2 regions of the Paraburkholderia edwinii genome follow, and region 1 is predicted to be linked to the other one. Evidence: riboswitches for the same ligand, from Rfam matches in the RefSeq annotation. Region 1 holds a riboswitch; the other holds the start of a gene.
What was found. A riboswitch is a leader RNA that binds a small molecule or an ion and turns the genes downstream of it on or off. The one in region 1 is predicted to bind thiamine pyrophosphate.
Positions count from the first base shown of each region.

Region 1 (5,413 bases):
CAGGCGGTCAGCACTTCGCGGCACGCTTCGTCGCTGAACGCGTCGTCGAGCGACGGGTAGCAGAGCGCGCCCTTCAACGTGCCGATCGGCAGATAACTGCGCTGCGGAATAAACAGCAGCTTCGCCCCCGCCGGCGCTTCGATCGTGCCTTCGCCGAACGGCCACAGTCCGGCGAGTGCGCGCAGCAGCGTGCTCTTGCCGGCGCCCGACGGACCGCGCACGAGCCAGCGCGATTTCGGTGCGATCCGGAACGAGCCAATCGACGCGATCGGTTGCCCGTCCGGACGCTTCAGCATGAGGTCCTTCACGTCGAGCAACTGCGTGTCGGTCAGATGCGTGTTGATGCCGCCGTGTGCGGTGCCGCCCACCACCGACTCATGCAGATGCTGGTCTTTCATCACGCGATGGAATTCCCGCAGACGGTTGACGGTAGCGCGCCATTCGGCGAGCGAATCGTAATTGTTGATAAACCACGAGAACGAATCGCTGACTGTGCCGAACGCGCTCGTCACCTGCTGATAGACGCCGAACGTAATCGACTTCGTAAAATACTTCGGCGCGGCCGCGATATACGGAAACACGATCGCGAGCTGCGAATAGCTGATCACGACAATCGAGAGCCGCCGCGTGAAGCGCATGACGAGCCGCCAGTTGTCGCGAATGTGACCGAACACGCCCTGCAGCGATTTCTCTTCGGCCGCTTCACCCTGATAGAGCGCGATCTGATCGGCGTTTTCGCGAATGCGGATCAACGAAAAACGGAAGTCCGCTTCGACGCGCTGCTGCTGGTAGTTGATCGACACGAGCGGGTGGTTCACCTTGTGCGTGATCCACGAACCGATCGCCGCGTAGATCAGCGCGACCCACACCATGTATCCGGGAATCGAGATTTCAGTGCCGAACATGTGAAACGCGAGCGAACCGGACAGATTCCACAGGATCACGATGAACGAGAACAGCGTGACGGTGGTCGACAGCAGCCCGAGCGACAGGTTCAGCGTCGTGCTCGCGAGGCCTTGCAGGTCGGCGGAAACCCGCTGGTCGGGGTTGTCGGCGAGACGGTCGCGCTCGATGCGGTAGTACGCATCGTCGCCGAGCCATTCGTTCAGATACTTTGTGGTGAGCCACTGCCGCCAGCGGAATTCGAGCATCTGGCGAAAGTACGTGCGATAGGAACCGAGCAGAATCAGCGCGAGCGCGATGACCGTGAACTGCAGCAGCGAATGCTTGAAAACGGGGTAATTGTATTGCTGGATCGCATCGAAGAAGATGCCTTGCCAGCGGTTGAACCAGACGTTGGCGGCCACCATCGTCATATTCATCGCGATGACGATCACGAGCAGGCCCCATGCGCGCCATCGGTCCTCGGACACCCAGTAGGGCTTGATGAGACCCCACGCGGTGATGTCCGCGGAGCTGTTCGGGTTTTCGGCCATATCTGTCCTTTGAAACGGCGTTGGGTGAAGCAACTCGTCGCGATGCGCGGGGGCCGCACGGGTGGCGTAGAGCGACGCGTTCGCCGGTAGTCCATCGAGGCGCGATTGTCGCGGCCGCGGCTTAACCGGAGCTTAATGGGAATGCCCGGGGTGTGCCCGATAACGTGCATCGGTCCTCGGGCGGAGTAGTGGCCAGAACGGCCGGGCCCGGGTTTCGGTCCCGCTGTCCGCTCTCAATACCGACTGCGTGTCGCGCATTATGTCAGAGGCGCCAGGATGGCTCATATTGAATTTGCCGGGCCGCACTCAGCCTTGTCCATCGGCTCGCGCATGGTCTCGCGCGTCGAATCGCGGATGGGTTTTTTGCGCGCTGGCAGCGCGCCGGCGTGGTGCCGCATCGCATACGTCCGCTGCCCACGTAGACAGGCCCGTAATCCCTCGGGTTTTCGCGACGAGCCTTTTATGGTCTAATGACCTCGACGAAACAGGGGTGCTTTGGCGCGGATACACGTCGCGGCGAGGCTGAGAGAGACCCTTCGCACCCGATCCGGGTAATACCGGCGCGGGAAGTTTCGAAGTCTTTCGTTTCCTGCCGCGCTGCCTTTCATTCTGAAGGTTGCTGCCCGGCGGGTTCTCCTGCCTCTGCATCCGCAGCCGCCTCCGCGTGTTTCGTCCTTGGGTACGTGCGTTTTGTTGCCGTACGGAAAGGATCCGATGACCGCTCAATCTTCAGTTCTCTGTCCCGCTTGTCCGCATGGCGCTCGACGCGTCGCGTGGTGGTTTGCTGCGCCGCGCAAGGAGCAGGCGACATGACGGCGCGTGAGCAATCCGCTGCGCGGGTCGGTGCGCCCGTTCGGGCACAGGCTGGCGTCCAGCGTGGCGAGGTGCCCGATTTCGCTGTGATCGGCGGCGGTCTCTGCGGACGGCTCGTCGCCTGGCGACTTGCCGGCGCAGGGCGCCGCGTCGCGCTATACGAGCGCGGCGACGCGGCCGGCACGCAATCGGCCGCCTGGGTTGCGGCCGCGATGCTCGCGCCGCTTGCCGAAGCCGCAAGCGCGGAGTTGCTGATCACGCGCCTTGGCGCCGCGTCGCTCGACAGCTGGCCGCGCATCATCGCCGAACTGCCGGAGCCGGTGTTTTTTCAGCGTAACGGCACGCTCGTCGTGTGGCATCACGGCGATCGCAGCGAGGCGCCGCTGTTCGAGCGGCGGCTACGCGCGAATGCGCCGGCGGAACTGCTCGAAGGCGGTTTGTTCTCGCTGTCGGGTGCGCAGATCAATGCGGCCGAGCCGGCGCTTGCGGGCCGCTTTACGCAAGGCTGGCTGCTGCCGCACGAAGGACAGCTCGATAACCGGCAGGTGCTGGCCGCGCTGGCCGCGGGGCTCGCGGAGCGCGGCGTCGAGACGCACTGGAACACGGCGATCGACGACCGCGAACTGCCCGCCGCGCGCATCACGATCGATTGCCGCGGGCTCGGCGCGAAACCGGTGTTGCCGACGCTGCGCGGCATCCGCGGCGAAGTCGCGCGCGTGCACGCGCCGGGCATCGGACTTGCGCGTCCGGTACGGCTGCTGCATCCGCGCTACCCGCTGTATATCGCGCCGAAGCAGAACGATCTGTACGTGATCGGCGCGACCGAAGTGGAAGGCGAGGATATGTCGCCGGTCAGCGTGCGTTCGGCGCTCGAACTGCTCAGCGCTGCGTTTTCCGTGCATCCGGGCTTCGGCGAGGCGCGCATTCTGGAGCTGAACTCGCAGTGCCGGCCGACGCTGCCGGACCATCGTCCGGCCATCGTCTGGGACGGTGCGCAGACGCTGCGCGTGAACGGCCTCTACCGTCATGGTTACATGATCGCGCCGGAAGTCGCGGATGAGGCAGTCCGCTTCGCGCTCGCGCTTGCCGATGGCGCTATCGCCGACCTCGACGCATTCGCCGGCTGGCGTTTGCAGGCGCACTGGAACGAGCTGTTCCACGTCGATCATCCGAAGTCGCGCGACGCCGTGCGCGAGTCCGCGTGAACAGGCTCGAGAGACCGGCGCTTAAACAAACATTGAGACACACGATTATGGACATTCAAATCAACCAGAAGCCGCTGTCGTTGCCGGAAGGCGCGACCGTCGCCGATGCGCTCGCCGCGTTCGGCGCGCAGCCGCCGTTCGCGGTCGCGCTGAACGGCGACTTCGTCGCGCGCAAGCAGCATGCGGCGCGCGCTTTGCACACCGGCGACCGGCTCGACGTCGTGCACCCGGTGGCAGGCGGTTGAGTTTCGTCGTGCAACCCGAGGCAACCGCGCATTCGCTGCTGCTTCGCTAGCATCAACGGCATCGCATGCTGCGCAAGCTCAAGCTTCGCAAGCACAAGCACCACAAGAGACACAGGGCAACGACCCAGGCAACTGCCACAGGCAAGGACTGACCGATGACTTCTACTCAATCCGCGCCCGCCGACGCGCTGACGCTTTACGGCGAGACTTTCGCGAGCCGCGTGCTGCTCGGCACGTCGCGCTATCCGTCGCTGCAATCGCTATCCGATTCGATCGAAGCGGCGCGGCCCGGCATGGTCACCGTCGCATTGCGCCGGCAGATGAGCGAGGGCGGCGCGCAGGCGGGTTTCTTCGACCTGCTCAAGCGCCACGCCGTGCCGCTGCTGCCGAATACGGCCGGCTGCCAGACGGTCGGCGAAGTGATCACGACCGCGCAGATGGCGCGCGAAGTCTTCGAAACCGACTGGATCAAGCTCGAGCTGATCGGCGACGACTACACGCTGCAGCCCGATCCGGTCGGTCTCATTGAGGCGGCCGCGAAGCTCGTCAAGGACGGCTTCAAGGTGCTGCCGTACTGCACTGAAGACCTCGTGATCGGCCGGCGCCTGCTCGACGCGGGCTGCGAAGCGCTGATGCCGTGGGGCGCGCCGATCGGCACGGGCAAAGGCCTCATCAATCCGTATGGCTTACGCGTGCTGCGTGAGCGGCTCCCCGATGTGCCGCTGATCGTCGATGCGGGGCTCGGCGTGCCGTCGCATGCGAGCCAGGTGATGGAGTGGGGCTTCGATGGCGTGCTGCTGAACACGGCCGTGTCGCAGGCCACGCATCCTGAGACGATGGCGCGCGCGTTCGCGCTCGGCGTTGAAGCGGGGCGCACTGCGTATCTCGCGGGCCCGATGGCCGAACGTGAAGCCGCGCATGCGAGCACGCCGGTCGTCGGCATGCCCTTCTGGCACCAGGACGGGAGCGCCGCGGCATGACCGATACGCTGAAGCTGACCGGCCGCGACCTCTTCTGGCCGCCCGCCGATGAATTGACGGAAGCCGCTGAACGGATTCGCGCGCGTCTCGGCGACTGGCCGCCGACGCACGCGCCGTGGCGCATCTGCCTGACCGCGCCCGATGCGCCGAACGGCGGCGATCTGATCGTGGTCGCCGACGAGCAGCACCAGCATGAGCAACATGGCGAGCAGATCGCGCGCTGGCTCGTGCAAGGCGCGGGCGTGATCGAAGCGGGCAAAAACGGCGCGACGCTGCAACTCGGCGGCGAACGCTACCGGCTCGAAGGACAACTGGCCGAAGACTGGATCGCCGCACTCGCCGCGTTTCTCGACTGCGGCTTCGATCCGCACGACGCGCTCGTGCTCGCGCTCGCGTGGCGCGATGGCGATGAAAAGCGCGCCGACGACGCGTGGCCGTCCGATATCGCGCATTTCCCGCGCGTCGTGGGCTTGCCCGCCGCGCCGTCGCAGCCGTTCGCACCGTGTCCGCACGAGCTTGGCCTGTACCCGGTGTTGCCGACCGCGGAGTGGGTCGAGCGCGTCGCTGGCTTCGGCGTGAAGACAATCCAGCTGCGCCGCAAATCGGCCGAGCCCGCCGCCGAACTCAAGAGCGAGATCGCGCGCTCGGTTGCGGCCGGGCGCAAGCACGACGCGCGCGTGTTTATCAACGACCACTGGCAGGCCGCGCTCGAAGCCGGCGCCTACGGCGTCCAC
Region 1 covers NZ_CP080095.1:739,980-745,392, forward strand. The annotation lists gene KZJ38_RS03235 (ABC transporter ATP-binding protein/permease) at 1-1,436, opposite strand, end outside; TPP riboswitch at 1,913-2,022, shown strand; gene KZJ38_RS03240 (FAD-dependent oxidoreductase) at 2,246-3,454, shown strand; gene thiS (sulfur carrier protein ThiS) at 3,502-3,699, shown strand; gene KZJ38_RS03250 (thiazole synthase) at 3,855-4,679, shown strand; gene thiE (thiamine phosphate synthase) at 4,676-5,413, shown strand, end outside.

Region 2 (5,413 bases), 2.4 Mb from region 1:
GCGGATTCACATACATGCAACTGCTCGCGATGATCGGACTCGTGTGGCGGATCAAATAGCCGTACGCGACATACGCGGCCATCGTGCCGATCAGCATCAGGTAAAGAAACGCGACGACTGGCAGAAAGTGCAGTTCGAGCATCCGCTCGCCGGACGCGCACGCAACGAGCGTCGAGATCGCGCCGCCAAGACCGATCTGCAATGCAGTCGACAGAAACAGATCGGACGGCAGCGACAGGCGCCCGGCCAGATGCGCCCCGCCTGCCCAGAAGAGCGCCCCGCAGAGAATCGCGAGACTGCCGCCGGCGGAGCCCGGCGCCGTATCGCCGTGACTCAGGATCATGATGCCGATCAGCCCGAGTCCGACCGCGAACCACTCGCCGCGCGCGATGTGCCGGCCGGCCACCGCCGCGATCACGGTGGCGAAGAGCGGCACTGTCGCGACCATCACGGCCGCGGTGCCGGTGCCGACCGTGCGCATTCCGTACGCGAGCATGCCGCTCGACAGGCCGACGAGCATGGTGCCGACGAGCGCCGCATTGCGCACCTGCTCGAGGCTCGGCATCGTCGGACGCCGGCGAATGGCAAAGATAAACAGGCCGACGCCGGCGAAGAAGTTTCGCAGGCCCGACATCAGCAGCGGCGGGAACGAGCCGAGCGCGACGTGCACGCACAGATAGGTCGAGCCCCAGACCAGATAGACGACCGCCAGCGCGAGCACGATGCGCCCGCCCGTCGATTCGGGCAACCGGAACGGGAAACGCGCAGGCAGATTTACGCGCATGGGCGCCGCCTGCCGCTGCCCCTCGACGCTCGCGCCGGACCACGACGGTCAGGCGGCAACACGGCGGGGCACGCCGCGCAAAGGGGCGCGGCGGCGGCAAAACGGACTGGGCGGAAACGCATGGCAGTGGAACGGTAGATAGGCGCTGTAAAACGACGCCCTGCAATTATGCAGTAACCGTTCCGCCTGCCGTCGAAATAACGGCGACGCAATCGTAACGAAACGTTCGCGCGCCGTGCCGCCGCCGACGCGCTACCCTGGCTCGATCGCCTGCCGTTTAGTGGCTCATCGCGCCCGACGCTTCGTGACTCATGCCCATCGCGTCGTCGCCCTTCTTCATGCTGTCGTGCTTCATTTTGTCCTTCGAGCCCGACTTCGACATGCTGTCGTGAGACATGTTGTCGTGGGACATCGCACCGCCCTTTGCGTCATGCGACATCGCGTCGTTCGACATCGCGCCGCTTGCCTGTGCGAACGCGGCCGTGCCCGTTGCGAGGAATGCCACTGCCATTGCTGCCATTGCGAGTTTCTTCATGATTGACTCCGTGTGTGTATGTGTTGCCTCTATGTACCGGCGGTGCCGGGTGCCTTCCGAGGCTGCTGCTGCAAGCCATCGCGCGAGCAATGACGCACATCAGCTGCCTCCGAACCAGTTGTATCCCTGATCGCTCCAGTAGCCGCCGGGATACTTATTCGTGACGAAAATCTCGACGATGTGCTTCGGATTCTTGTAGCCGAGCTTGGTCGGCATCCGCAGCTTCATCGGGAAGCCGTATTTCGCGGGCAGACGCTCGCCGTCGTAATCGAATGCGAGCAGCGTCTGCGGATGCAGCGCCGTGGCCATGTCGATGCTTTCGTAGTAGTCGTCCGCGCATTTGAAGCCGACGTACTTCGCGCTCGTATCGGCGCCGACGCGCTTCAGGAAATCGCCGAACCGCGTGCCGCCCCAGCGGCCGACCGCACTCCAGCCTTCGACGCAGATATGCCGCGTGATCTGTTCCTCGTGCGGCAGCGCGACGAGTTCGGGCAGCGTCCATGTCCGCTTGCCCGTGACGAGGCCGCTCAGCTGCAGACGGTACGAAGCTTCATCGACATGCGGCACCTGGTCGATGCCGTAATACGCGTTGAACGGGAACGGGCGCGTGATCTGCGCTTCCGTATAAGTCGGCGCGAGCTGCGTCGGGCTGAACAGCAACGCCTGCGCGCTGTCGTTGAGCCGCGATACCGCGGTGAGAAACTTGTTGACCGATTCGTCGTCGGTCAGCGAACAGCCGGTCAGCATCGACAGACCGCCCAAGGTCAGCAACTGCTTGCCGAAGAGGCGCCGCGACGGCATGGCGAGTTCGCGCTGCGCGTCCTGCAGGATCGATTGACGGTCGAGTTTATGGGCCGGTTTGAGTTTGTCGTTCATCGCGTTCTCCTTACCGGCCACGCAGCATGGCGATCAGCGAGCGCGGCACGAGCGCCACCATCGCGAGGTGCACGGCGATAAACGCCGCCATCAGCGCCATCGCACAGAAGTGCACGACGCGTGCGTTGTCGTAGCCGCCCATCAGTTCGCGCAACAGCGGAAACTGCACCGACTTCCAGATTGCGAGGCCCGACAGCACGAGCACGATCAGATCGCAGATCACGAACAGATACGCGAACTTCTGCACCGCGTTGTAATGCGAGAGGTCCGCGTGCGACAGCTTGCCGGTCAGCGCCGCGAAAAAGTCACGCAGAATCGCGCGCGGCGACAGCGGAAAGAACTTGCGAGCGAAGCGCCCGCTTGCGAGGTTCAGCGCGAGATAGACGATGCCGTTGAACACGAGCAGCCACATCCCCGCGAAATGCCATTGCAGCGCACCGCCGAGCCAGCCGCCCAAGGTGAGGTTCGGCGGAATCTCGAAGCCGTGAAACACCGGCGACGCGTCGTAGATGCGCCAGCCCGACAGCATCATGACGATCGCGGCGATCGCATTGAGCCAGTGCCCGACCCGCACCCAGAGCGGATGAATCGTGCGCGAACCGGCAGCAGGCGGCGGCGCGGCGTGGCTATCGCCTTGGGGATGCGTGTCGCCGGGGCGGACGACAAGCTTCGCGTAAGGTTGCATGGCAGACTCCGTTATTCAGATCTGCACGTTTGTCGCCACCCCGCCGCCGATATGACAGCCGCATCCATAATTTTTTTGCCGACAAATTCCTGTCAAAGAAATTTGCCCAAAGCGGTGCCAAAAGCTTTGCCAAACGAGGCCAAGCCAGGTTATCTTGTCCGCTGCTAACGCGGGGGTCCTGCGTTACGCATCGTTGTCCGCCGATTTCAGATCGAGCCTGCTCGACGGTCGGCAGCCAATATCGCGTAGCGTGGGTGAGAAATACCCTTTGAACCTGATCTGGATAATGCCAGCGCAGGGAAGCGTTCGGGTTCCGCCACATTAAGCTGCAAGCCTCTCGCGAACCCGTCCCACTTCCTCTCGTCTCCCGTGTAGCGCAACCAGAAAGCGGTCCGCCACAGGAGAGCCACGTGAACGCCAACCCGAAGTTCATTTCCGCCGAAGCGCATGTCGATGCAGCTGCCGTCGAGCCGCTGCCGAATTCGCGCAAGGTTTACGTCACCGGGTCGCAGCCCGATATTCGCGTGCCGATGCGCGAGATCACGCAAGCCGATACGCCGACCGGCTTCGGCGGCGAGAAGAATCCGCCGATCTATGTCTACGACACGTCGGGCCCGTACACGGACCCCGACGCGCGCATCGATATCCGCGCCGGCCTGCCCGCGCTGCGCCAGCGCTGGATCGAAGCGCGCGGCGACACCGTGTCGCTCGACGGCCTGTCGAGCGATTACGGTCGCGAACGCGCAGCCGACCCGGCCACCGCGCAATTGCGCTTCCCGGGCCTGCACCGCACGCCGCGCCGCGCCGTAGCCGGCGCGAACGTGTCGCAAATGCACTATGCGAAGAAAGGCATTGTCACGCCCGAAATGGAGTACATCGCGATTCGCGAAAACCAGCGGCGTGCCGAATACCTCGAAAGCCTGCGCACGAGCGGCCCGAACGGGGCCAAGCTCGCCGCGATGATGGGCCGCCAGCATCCGGGCCAGGCGTTCGGCGCAACCGCATTCGGCGCAGCGGCGCCCGGCGCAAATGCGCTGAAGGAAATCACGCCCGAGTTTGTGCGCGAGGAAGTCGCGCGCGGCCGCGCAATCATTCCAGCCAACATCAATCACCCGGAAAGCGAGCCGATGATCATCGGCCGCAACTTCCTTGTGAAGATCAACGCGAACATCGGCAATTCGGCCGTCACGTCGTCGATCGGCGAGGAAGTCGACAAGATGACCTGGGCGATCCGCTGGGGCGGCGACACGGTCATGGACCTGTCGACCGGCAAGCACATTCATGAAACGCGTGAATGGATCATCCGCAATAGCCCGGTGCCGATCGGCACGGTACCGATCTATCAGGCCCTCGAGAAGGTGAACGGCAAAGCCGAGGATCTGACGTGGGAAATTTTCCGCGACACGCTGATCGAGCAGGCCGAACAGGGCGTCGACTACTTCACGATTCACGCGGGCGTGCGCCTGCAATACGTGCCGCTCACCGCGAACCGGATGACGGGCATCGTGTCGCGCGGCGGCTCGATCATGGCGAAGTGGTGTCTCGCGCATCATCGCGAGTCGTTCCTCTATGAGCACTTCGAGGACATCTGCGAAATCATGAAGGCGTACGACGTGAGCTTCTCGCTCGGCGACGGCCTGCGTCCCGGCTCGATCTACGACGCCAACGACGAAGCGCAACTCGGCGAACTGAAGACGCTCGGCGAGCTCACCCAGATCGCGTGGAAGCACGACGTGCAAGTGATGATCGAAGGCCCGGGCCATGTGCCGATGCAGTTGATCAAGGAGAATATGGACCTGCAGCTGGAATGGTGCGACGAAGCGCCGTTCTACACGCTCGGGCCGCTCACGACCGACATCGCGCCGGGCTACGATCACATCACGTCGGGTATCGGCGCCGCGATGATCGGCTGGTTCGGCACCGCGATGCTCTGCTACGTGACGCCGAAGGAACACCTCGGCTTGCCGAACAAGGACGACGTGAAGGAAGGCATCATCACGTACAAGCTTGCGGCGCACGCGGCCGATCTGGCAAAGGGTCATCCGGGCGCGCAGGTGCGCGATAACGCGCTCTCGAAGGCGCGCTTCGAATTCCGCTGGGAAGATCAGTTCAACCTCGGCCTCGATCCGGACAAGGCGCGCGAATTCCACGACGAAACGCTGCCGAAAGATTCCGCCAAAGTTGCACACTTCTGCTCGATGTGCGGACCGCACTTCTGCTCGATGAAAATCACGCAGGACGTGCGTGAGTTCGCCGCGCAACAGGGTGTGAGCGACGACGAAGCGCTGCGCAAAGGCATGGAAGTGAAGGCCGTCGAGTTTGTGAAGAGCGGCGCCGAGATTTATCAGCGGCAGTAAAAAGCACCTCTTTCAGGCCTTAACGCATTCGCGTGCGCAATCTTTGCGTGACGCGGTGCGATACAAAGCCCGCCGTTCGATTGGACGCGCGGGCTTTTTGTCGAGTATGCACTCGCGCCTGCGAAGCGCCGCAAGAATCGGGCCGCAATGAAACATTTCATTACCGAACAGACGCT
Region 2 covers NZ_CP080095.1:3,285,929-3,291,341, forward strand. The annotation lists gene KZJ38_RS14515 (EamA family transporter) at 1-784, opposite strand, end outside; gene KZJ38_RS14520 (pentapeptide MXKDX repeat protein) at 1,062-1,319, opposite strand; gene KZJ38_RS14525 (molybdopterin-dependent oxidoreductase) at 1,419-2,195, opposite strand; gene KZJ38_RS14530 (cytochrome b/b6 domain-containing protein) at 2,206-2,880, opposite strand; TPP riboswitch at 3,042-3,199, shown strand; gene thiC (phosphomethylpyrimidine synthase ThiC) at 3,291-5,237, shown strand.
Region 2: linked by a shared signal. The riboswitch ahead of thiC (phosphomethylpyrimidine synthase ThiC) and the one ahead of KZJ38_RS03240 (FAD-dependent oxidoreductase) in region 1 are both predicted to bind thiamine pyrophosphate.